Regions from separate parts of the Streptomyces sp. NPDC047043 genome, predicted to be linked through region 1. Evidence: predicted binding sites of a transcription regulator. Region 1 holds the regulator's gene; the other holds the start of a gene.
What was found. Region 1 encodes HrcA, which represses chaperone genes, less so after heat shock. Its sites were predicted from a motif close to TTNGCACTCNGNNNNNCNGAGTGCNAA; they were not measured.
Positions count from the first base shown of each region.

Region 2: a site for HrcA is predicted at 2,230-2,256, ahead of groL (chaperonin GroEL). Genes of this name have one in related genera too.

Region 1 covers NZ_JBEYVO010000018.1:157,949-163,015, forward strand. The annotation lists gene ABZ880_RS27770 (16S rRNA (uracil(1498)-N(3))-methyltransferase) at 1-443, opposite strand, end outside; gene ABZ880_RS27775 (nitronate monooxygenase) at 440-1,516, opposite strand; gene dnaJ (molecular chaperone DnaJ) at 1,618-2,754, opposite strand; gene hrcA (heat-inducible transcriptional repressor HrcA) at 2,755-3,771, opposite strand; gene ABZ880_RS27790 (MBL fold metallo-hydrolase) at 3,923-4,654, shown strand; gene ABZ880_RS27795 (DUF3097 domain-containing protein) at 4,697-5,067, shown strand, end outside.
Region 2 covers NZ_JBEYVO010000042.1:88,124-93,190, reverse strand. The annotation lists gene thrC (threonine synthase) at 1-996, shown strand, start outside; gene ABZ880_RS46395 (MoaD/ThiS family protein) at 1,109-1,384, shown strand; gene ABZ880_RS46390 (cold-shock protein) at 1,836-2,042, shown strand; gene groL (chaperonin GroEL) at 2,420-4,042, shown strand; gene ABZ880_RS46380 (NADH:flavin oxidoreductase) at 4,232-5,067, shown strand, end outside.

The sequences.
Region 1 (5,067 bases):
GGGAAGCGGACCCGACGGGACTGCTTGCCGGCCTCGCGGGCGGTGGCCCGCCACTTGCCGAGCGCCTTCAGACCGCGCTCGCCCTTCCACTGGGTGATGCAACGGGCCGCCTGCCAGGGCACGATGGCGTCGACGCCGACCTCGGTCATGGTCTCCACGGCCAGTTCGCCCCGGTCGCCCTTGGGCAGGGCCTGGACGACGGTGATACGGGGCGCGGGCTCCGGATCCTCGGACACCGAGGTCACATGGACGATCAGCCGGTCCTTGCCCTCGGCGGCGATCACCTCGCACTCGGCGTAGCGTCCCGCGCCGTCGGTGAGGACGACCGCCTCGCCCGGCTGCAGCCGCTTCACGGAGACCGCGTGCCGCCCCTCGGGGCCGTCGAGGACGAACTGCCCTCCGGTGCCTGCGAGTTGCTCGACGACGAACACCGGCGCCGTCATCGCAGGTCGCCCTTGGCGGACAACGCTGTCTTCGCGGCGTCGATTTCGGCGGCCAGCACCTCGACCAGCCGCCCGGCGGCCAGCTCGCGGGCCATACGGTGGCCCTGGCCTGCCCACAGCGCCATGCCCTGCGCGTCGCCGGACGCGGCGGCCTTCTTGCGGATCGGCGAGGTGATGTGGTGGACCTCGGGGTAGGCGGCCGGGGCATAGGGGCCGTGCTCGCGCATGAAGCGGTTGACCAGCCCGCGGGCCGGGCGGCCGGAGAACGCGCGCGTCAACTCCGTACGCGTGAAAAGGGGGTTGGTCAGCGCCTGCTTGTGGACGGCGTTGGCACCGGACTCCGGCGTCGCGAGGAACGCCGTGCCGAGCTGGGCCGCGCTCGCGCCCGCCGCAAGGGCCGCGGCGATCTGGCCGCCGCGCATGATGCCGCCCGCGGCGACGATCGGGATGGTCACGGTCTCGCGGACCTGGGCGATCAGGGAGAGCAGCCCGATGCCGGAGCCGTCGTTCTCCGGGAGGTCACGGTGCGTGCCCTGGTGGCCGCCGGCCTCGACGCCCTGCGCGATCACCGCGTCGGCGCCGGCCCGCTGCACGGCGAGGGCCTCCTCGGCGGTGGTCGCGGTGACCAGGGTGAAGGTTCCGGCACCGCGCAGGGCCTCGAGGATCTCGCGGCTCGGCACGCCGAAGTGGAAGGAGACCACCGGCACCGGGTTGTCCAGGAGCACGGCGAGCTTGGCGTCGTAGCCGTCGTCCCGGCCGCTGTCCGGGTCGCCGAGCTCGGCCTCGTACCAGGCGGCCTCGCCGGCCAGCTGGTGGGAGTAGATCTCGACGGCGCCGGGGTCGGCGTACTCGGGCTGCGGCATGAACAGGTTCACGCCGAAGGGGCGGCTCGTGATCCCCCGGAGCTGTTTGATCTCCTGATACATGCCGTCGGCCGTCTTGTACCCGGCGGCGAGGAACCCGAGCCCGCCGGCCTCGCACACGGCGGCGGCCAGATGCGGCACGGAGACACCGCCCGCCATGGGGGCCTGCACGATCGGATGAGGGAAGAGATCGGTCAGCGCGGAGGACATGACGGCATGTTGTCACGTCCTCCGAACAAGTCCGAATCCGGCCGTCCCCTTGGCACGTGCCTCAGGAATGAACGCGATTCAGCGACCTTTCACGGCTCGCGTCAGCGCCCGTTGAAGGCGTCCTTGAGCCGCGAGAACAGCCCTTGCTGCCCGGGCTGGAACTGTCCCTGGGGACGCTCCTCACCGCGCAGCTTGGCCAGCTCTCGCAGCAACCGCTCCTGCTCGGGGTCGAGCTTCGTCGGGGTCTGGACCTCGACATGGACGATCAGGTCGCCACGGCCGCCGCCGCGCAGGTGCGTGACGCCCCGGCCGTGCAGCGGGATCGACTGGCCGGACTGGGTGCCGGGCCGGATGTCGACCTCCTCCATGCCGTCCAGCGTCTCCAGCGGGACCTTGGTGCCGAGGGACGCCGCCGTCATCGGGATCGTCACCGTGCAGTGCAGGTCGTCGCCGCGCCGCTGGAACGTCGAGTGCGGCAGCTCGTGGATCTCGACGTACAGGTCACCGGCGGGCCCGCCACCGGGGCCGACCTCGCCCTCGCCGGCGAGCTGGATGCGGGTGCCGTTGTCGACACCGGCCGGGATCTTGACCGTGAGGGTACGACGGGACCGAACGCGGCCGTCGCCCGCGCACTCGGGGCACGGCGTCGGGACCACGGTGCCGAAGCCCTGGCACTGAGGGCACGGACGCGAGGTCATGACCTGGCCCAGGAAGGACCGCGTCACCTGCGACACCTCACCGCGGCCGCGGCACATGTCACACGTCTGGGCGGAGGTGCCCGGCGCCGCGCCCTCACCGTTGCAGGTGGAGCAGACGATCGCCGTGTCGACCTGGATGTCCTTCGTCGTACCGAAGGCCGCCTCGTCGAGCTCGATCTCCAGCCGGATCATCGCGTCCTGGCCCCGGCGCGTGCGCGACCGCGGGCCCCGCTGCGACGCCGTACCGAAGAACGCGTCCATGATGTCCGAGAAGTTCCCGAAGCCACCGGCCCCGAAGCCGCCCGCGCCACCGCCGCCCGCCTGGGACAGCGGGTCGCCGCCGAGGTCGTAGACCTGCTTCTTCTGCGGGTCGGAGAGCACCTCGTAAGCGGCGTTGATCTCCTTGAACCGCTCCTGGGTCTTCGGGTCCGGGTTGACGTCCGGGTGCAGCTCGCGCGCGAGCCGCCGGAAGGCCTTCTTGATCTCTTCCTGCGACGCGTCGCGGCGCACGCCGAGAACGGCGTAGTAGTCCGTGGCCACTTACGACTCCGCCAGGATCTGTCCGACGTACCGTGCCACTGCGCGTACCGCTCCCATCGTTCCCGGGTAATCCATGCGGGTCGGTCCGACCACGCCGAGCTTGGCGACTGCCTCGCCGCCCGAACCGTAGCCGACCGACACCACAGAAGTGGAGTTGAGTCCCTCATAGGCGTTCTCGTGCCCGATGCGCACCGTCATGCCCGAATCCCCCGCCTCGCCAAGCAACTTGAGGAGCACGACCTGCTCCTCGAGCGCCTCCAGGACGGGGCGGATGGTGAGGGGGAAGTCATGTCCGAAGCGGGTCAGATTGGCGGTGCCGCCGATCATCAGCCGCTCCTCGTTCTCCTCGACGAGTGTCTCCAGGAGAGTGGAGAGCACTGTCGAGACCGTACCCCGGTCCTCCACGTCGAAGCCCTCGGGCAGGTCCTCGACCAGCCGCGGAACGTCCGTGAAACGGCGGCCCGCGACCCGGCTGTTGAGCCGCGCCCGCAGGTCCGCGAGCGAGGCCTCGCCGAAGGGGGCCGGGCAGTCGACCATGCGCTGCTCGACCCGGCCGGTGTCGGTGATCAGCACGAGCATCACGCGCGCGGGGGCGAGCGAGAGCAGCTCCACGTGCCGCACGGTCGAGCGGGTCAGCGAGGGGTACTGGACGACGGCGACCTGCCGCGTGAGCTGCGCGAGCAGCCGCACCGTGCGGGCCACGACGTCGTCGAGGTCGACGGCGCCGTCGAGGAAGTTCTGGATGGCCCGGCGCTCGGGCGGGCTCATCGGCTTGACGCCGGCGAGCTTGTCGACGAACAGCCGGTAGCCCTTGTCGGTCGGGATGCGCCCGGCGCTGGTGTGCGGCTGGGCGATGTATCCCTCGTCCTCCAGGGCCGCCATGTCGTTGCGGACCGTCGCCGGGGACACCCCGAGGCTGTGCCGCTCGGTCAGGGCCTTCGACCCGACCGGCTCCTCGGTGCCGACGTAGTCCTGGACGATGGCGCGCAGGACCTGGAGCCGTCGTTCACTCAGCATCGCGCACACCTCCAGAAGTCGTCCCCTAGGCGCTCCGCCTGGCACTCTGTCCGTCCGAGTGCCAGCGTTCCCCGGCCCAGTGTACGGCTGTGGGGTACACCCGGGGCAAGGTCGGCCCCCGTTGACGGGGTCGTACAGCTAGCGTCGCGGTATGACGGTGACTTGGGAAGAGCTGGGGTGGGAGCGGCTGGCGGCGGGGGTCGGGCGGTGCCGTCTGCCCGGGTGGGACTGCACGGCGGGGCTGGTCGTCGGGGAGGGCACGGCGCTCTTGATCGACGCGGGGTCGAGCCTCGCGGAGGGCGCACGGGTGCGTACTCAGGCGCAGGAGCTCGCCGGTCACCGTGTGACTCATCTCGCGCTCACGCATCCCCACTTCGACCATGTCTTCGGGGCAGCGGCGTTCGCGGGCACGGAGGTGTACGGGGCGGTGGGCATGGACGCGGTGTTCGAGGCCCGGCACGCGCGCGAGGAACTGCGGGCGGACGCGGTGGGCAACGGTCTGGACGCGGATGTGGCGGAGGAGGCCGTGGACGCGCTGACGCCCCCGCGCCATCACGTCTCCGGCGAGTGGACGCTCGATCTGGGCGGCGGCCGGCAGGTGCTGCTGGCGAACGTGGGCCCGGGCCACACGGCGCACGATCTCGTCGTGCTCGTCCCCGGCACCCCGGAGGTCGTGTTCTGCGGCGATCTGGTGGAGGAGTCCGGCGAACCGCAGGCGGGCCCGGACGCCGTACCGTCGCACTGGCCGGCCGCGCTGGACCGGCTCCTGGACCTGGGTGGCGAGGACGCGCTGTACGTGCCCGGTCACGGAGCGGTGGTGGACGCGGGGTTCGTGAGACGGCAGCGGGACGAGCTGGCGGCCCGTTTCGGCGTGTCTCCGTGATCTGTACGACGTGAGGGGCGGGCTTCTCCTATCGTCATCCGAATGCGCCAGTACTCCGCCGATCTGACCCCGCCGTGGAAGAAGCCCAAGCCGGTCCCCGAAGTCCCGGCCGAGCCCGGTCTGGTGGTCGAGGAGCCCGGCACCGGTTTCTGCGGGGCGGTGATCCGCTGCGAGGCGGGCACGGTGACGCTGGAGGACCGCTTCGGCAAGCACCGGGTGTTCCCGATGGAGCCGCGGGGGTTCCTGCTGGAGGGCAGGGTGGTGACGCTCGTACGCCCGTCCTCGGGCCCTGTCCGCCCCACCCGTACGGCATCCGGTTCGGTGGCCGTCCCCGGCGCACGCGCGCGCGTGGCTCGCGCCGGGCGCATCTATGTCGAGGGGCGGCACGACGCCGAACTCGTCGAGCGGGTCTG
Region 2 (5,067 bases), on a different contig from region 1:
CTCGTCAAGGCCGAGAACCTGGCGCGCGAGCTCGGTGTCACCGGTGGTTTGTATGTGAAGGACGACTCCGGTAACCCGACGCACTCCTTCAAGGACCGCGTCGTCGCCCAGGCGCTGGAGGCCGCGCGGGCCTTCGGCTTCACCACCCTCTCCTGCTCCTCCACCGGCAACCTGGCCGGTGCGGTGGGCGCCGCGGCGGCCCGCGCCGGCTTCCGCTCCTGCGTGTTCATCCCGCACGACCTCGAGCAGGGCAAGGTCGTCATGGCCGCGATCTACGGCGGCGAGCTCGTCGGCATCGAGGGCAACTACGACGACGTGAACCGCTTCTGCTCCGAGCTGATCGGCGACCCGGCCGGCGAGGGCTGGGGCTTCGTCAACGTCAACCTGCGGCCGTACTACGCCGAGGGCTCCAAGACCCTGGCGTACGAGATCTGCGAGCAGCTCGGCTGGCAGCTGCCGGACCAGCTGGTCGTGCCGATCGCCTCCGGCTCGCAGCTCACGAAGATCGACAAGGGGCTGCAGGAGCTGATCAAGCTCGGGCTCGTCGAGGACAAGCCGTACAAGATCTTCGGCGCCCAGGCGGAGGGCTGCTCGCCGGTGTCGGTCGCGTACAAGGCGGGCCACGACGTCGTACGGCCGCAGAAGCCGAACACGATCGCCAAGTCGCTGGCGATCGGCAACCCGGCGGACGGTCCGTATGTCCTCGACATCGCGCGGCGTACGGGTGGTGCGGTGGAGGACGTCAACGACGAGCAGGTCGTCGACGCGATCAAGCTGCTTGCGCGGACCGAGGGCATCTTCGCGGAGACCGCCGGGGGTGTGACCGTCGGCGTGACGAAGAAGCTGATCGAGAACGGTCTGCTGGATCCGACGCTGACCACGGTCGTGCTGAACACCGGCGATGGGCTCAAGACGCTGGACGCGGTGGCCGGCACTGGGCTTACGGCGACCATCCGCCCCAACCTGGACTCGTTCCGTGAGGCTGGGCTCGCCTAGTCGTTTTCGTCTGCGGGCCGGTGGGGGCTGGTCGCGCCCACGTGGCGGTAGCCGCACATTCAACACAGCCCCGCGCCCCCGAAAGCCCGATACCTGACCCGGAGGTTCCATCGTGAGCGTCAACGTCCGCATCCCCACCATCCTGCGTACCTACACCGGTGGCCAGGCCGAGGTGACCGCCGAGGGTGGCACCCTCGCCGAGGTCATTGCCGACCTGGAGAAGAACCACACCGGGATCGCTGCCCGGGTTCTCGACGACCAGGGGAAGCTTCGCCGCTTCGTCAATGTGTACGTGAACGACGACGACGTGCGGTTCGAGCAGGGGCTGGAGACGGCGACTCCGGACGGTGCGGGCGTCTCGATCATCCCGGCCGTCGCCGGAGGCTGACGGAGCGTACCGGCCGCCCCGATTATTACCGTCGGTAACGCCGGTTACCAAGAGTTCACTGAATTGCCCCCTCCGTGAGAGAAGCGGAGGGGGCAATTCTGCATGGTTGAGCACGGTACAGTTGGGGAACCTGCTGCTTTCTGCATGCCGGATGCATATGAGTACTGACTTCGGATGCGATGAGAAGCAGCCAAAGTGTGCAGGTCTTTTGCGTCTTATGCTCCTTTTATGGGGCCCGACTTGCCCTGAATTCAGGCGAATTCTCCGTAAATTCCCGACCGGTCTTGCCCGGAATTCTCGTCCGATTGACCTGTTGCAGACGGCAGTTGGGCAGATACATTCAGCCGCGGTCGACGCGTTCCGGCGCACGCCCCCAACCGTGGGGGGTGAGGTCTGACCCGGATCCGCGAAGTGTGGATCTGTGCAAGGGCCAGTAATAGGGGAGTTAGGCATGGCTCAGGGCACCGTCAAGTGGTTCAACGCGGAGAAGGGGTACGGCTTCATCGCGGTCGACGGTGGTGCGGATGTTTTCGTCCACTACAGCGCGATTCAGATGGACGGCTACCGCACCCTGGAAGAGGGTCAGCGGGTCGATTTCGAGATCTCGCAGGGCCAGAAGGGGCCGCAGGCGGACATGGTCCGTCTGGCGACCAGCTGAAGCACGCGCCGGGTTAACTGCAGCGACGTTCTTCTTCGAGGGGCCCGCACCAGCAGGTGCGGGCCCCTCGGCATGTCCGGGGGCGGGTTGGGAGCCGAGCCCGGGGGTGGGCCCGGCCCGTGAGGGGCGCTTGCGCCCACCCGTCGCCCGACCACCACCCCTCAACGAGCCCGCTCCGCGGGCGCACCTTGCACTCGGGAGGGGCGAGTGCTAATCATTGGCGTTAGCACTCTGAAGGTGAGAGTGACAAAGAAGGACCGGGTCGGTGAGGCCCGCAGGCCGGGTGGGGCAAGGAACCACGAGGTGTGCGAGCCGTCCGTCGCGGGCGCGGGCGCGGTCCGAAGGAATCACCCCCAGTCCTGGAGGGACCACTTCACATGGCCAAGATCATCGCGTTCGACGAGGAGGCGCGGCGCGGCCTCGAGCGCGGCATGAACCAGCTCGCGGACGCCGTGAAGGTGACGCTCGGCCCCAAGGGCCGCAACGTCGTCCTCGAGAAGAAGTGGGGCGCCCCCACGATCACCAACGATGGTGTGTCCATCGCCAAGGAGATCGAGCTCGAGGACCCGTACGAGAAGATCGGCGCCGAGCTGGTCAAGGAAGTCGCCAAGAAGACGGACGACGTCGCCGGTGACGGTACGACCACCGCGACCGTTCTCGCCCAGGCCCTCGTGAAGGAAGGCCTGCGCAACGTAGCCGCCGGCGCCAACCCGATGGCCCTCAAGCGCGGTATCGAGAAGGCCGTCGAGGCCGTCTCCGGTGCCCTGCTCGAGCAGGCGAAGGATGTCGAGACCAAGGAGCAGATCGCTTCCACGGCCTCCATCTCCGCCGCCGACACCCAGATCGGCGAGCTCATCGCCGAGGCCATGGACAAGGTCGGCAAGGAAGGCGTCATCACCGTCGAGGAGTCCCAGACCTTCGGTCTGGAGCTGGAGCTCACCGAGGGTATGCGCTTCGACAAGGGCTACATCTCGGCGTACTTCGCCACCGACATGGAGCGTATGGAGGCCGTCCTCGACGACCCGTACATCCTGATCGCCAACTCCAAGATCTCCTCGGTCAAGGACCTGCTCCCGCTGCTGGAGAAGGTCATGCAGTCGGGCAAGCCGCTGCTGATCATCGCCGAGGACGTCGAGGGCGAGGCCCTGTCGACCCTGGTCGTCAACAAGATCCGCGGCACCTTCAAGTCCGTCGCCGTCAAGGCCCCGGGCTTCGGCGACCGCCGCAAGGCCATGCTCAACGACATCGCCATCCTCACCGGCGGCGAGGTCATCTCCGAGGAGGTCGGTCTCAAGCTCGAGAACACCTCCCTGGACCTCCTGGGCAAGGCCCGCAAGGTCGTCATCACCAAGGACGAGACCACCATCGTCGACGGTGCCGGCTCCTCGGACCAGGTCGCCGGCCGGGTGAACCAGATCCGCGCCGAGATCGAGAACAGCGACTCGGACTACGACCGCGAGAAGCTGCAGGAGCGCCTGGCGAAGCTCGCCGGCGGTGTCGCGGTCATCAAGGCCGGTGCCGCCACCGAGGTGGAGCTCAAGGAGCGCAAGCACCGCATCGAGGACGCCGTCCGCAACGCGAAGGCCGCCGTCGAGGAGGGCATCGTCGCCGGTGGTGGCGTCGCGCTCATCCAGGCGTCCACCGTCTTCGAGAAGCTGGACCTCGAGGGTGACGAGGCGACCGGCGCCCAGGCCGTGAAGCTCGCGCTCGAGGCCCCGCTGAAGCAGATCGCCGTCAACGCCGGCCTCGAGGGCGGTGTCGTGGTGGAGAAGGTGCGCAACCTGACCCCGGGCCACGGCCTGAACGCCGCGACCGGCGAGTACGTCGACCTGGTCAAGGAAGGCATCATCGACCCGGCGAAGGTCACGCGCTCTGCCCTGCAGAACGCCGCCTCCATCGCCGCGCTCTTCCTCACCACCGAGGCCGTCATCGCCGACAAGCCGGAGAAGGCCGCCGCGCCCGCCGGTGGCGGTATGCCGGGCGGTGACATGGACTTCTGATCGACCGGTTCGGTTGATCAACGTCCTTACCGAGGGCGGCACTTCCTGTCTGTCACAGACGGGGGGTGCCGCCCTCGGGCGTGTCCGGCCCGGCATGTGAGGCAGCGCATAGGCGGTTGCTTAAGAAGGTGCAACAATGCGTGTGCACATACCCCCCGGTTAACACTGCCTTCATGAGGAGTCCCCCAGGTGACCGTCACCACGCCCGCCTCCCGAGCGGCCCAGATCCTGTCCCGCCCGATCACGCTCGGCGGTCTCACCGTCCCGAACCGCATCGTGATGGCGCCGATGACCCGGATGTTCTCCCCGGGCGGCGTCCCCGGCGAGGACGTGCGCTCCTACTACGCGCGCCGTGCTGCCGCCGGTGTCGGGCTGATCGTCACCGAGGGCACGTACGTCGGCCATGACTCGGCCGGCAACAGCGACCGCGTACCGCGCTTCCACGGTGAGGAGCAGCTCGCGGGCTGGGCCAAGGTCGCCGAGGACGTGCACGCGGCGGGCGGCACGATCGTCCCGCAGCTGTGGCACATCGGCATGGTCCGCGAGCAGGGACAGGCGCCGTACGCCGACGCCCCCGCCGTCGGCCCCTCCGGCCTGGTGAACGCGGGCGCCGAGCCGACCGGCAAGGCGATGACCCAGCAGGACGTGGACGACGTCATCGGCGCGTTTGCGGAGGCCGCTGCCGCCGCCGAGCGCATCGGCTTCGACGGCGTGGAGCTGCACGGCGCCCACGGCTACCTCCTCGACCAGTTCCTGTGGGCGGGCACGAATCGCCGTACGGATGCCTACGGTGGTGACGCCGTCGGCCGCGTCACGTTCGCGGCGGAGATCGTCGCGGCGGTCCGTGAGGCGGTGTCTCCCGAGTTCCCGATCATCTTCCGTTACTCGCAGTGGAAGCAGCAGGAGTACACCGCGCGGCTCGCCGAGACCCCGGAGGAGCTGGAGGCGATCCTCACGCCGCTGGCCGCCGCCGGTGTCGACGTCTTCCACGCCTCCACCCGCCGTTACTGGCTGCCGGAGTTCGA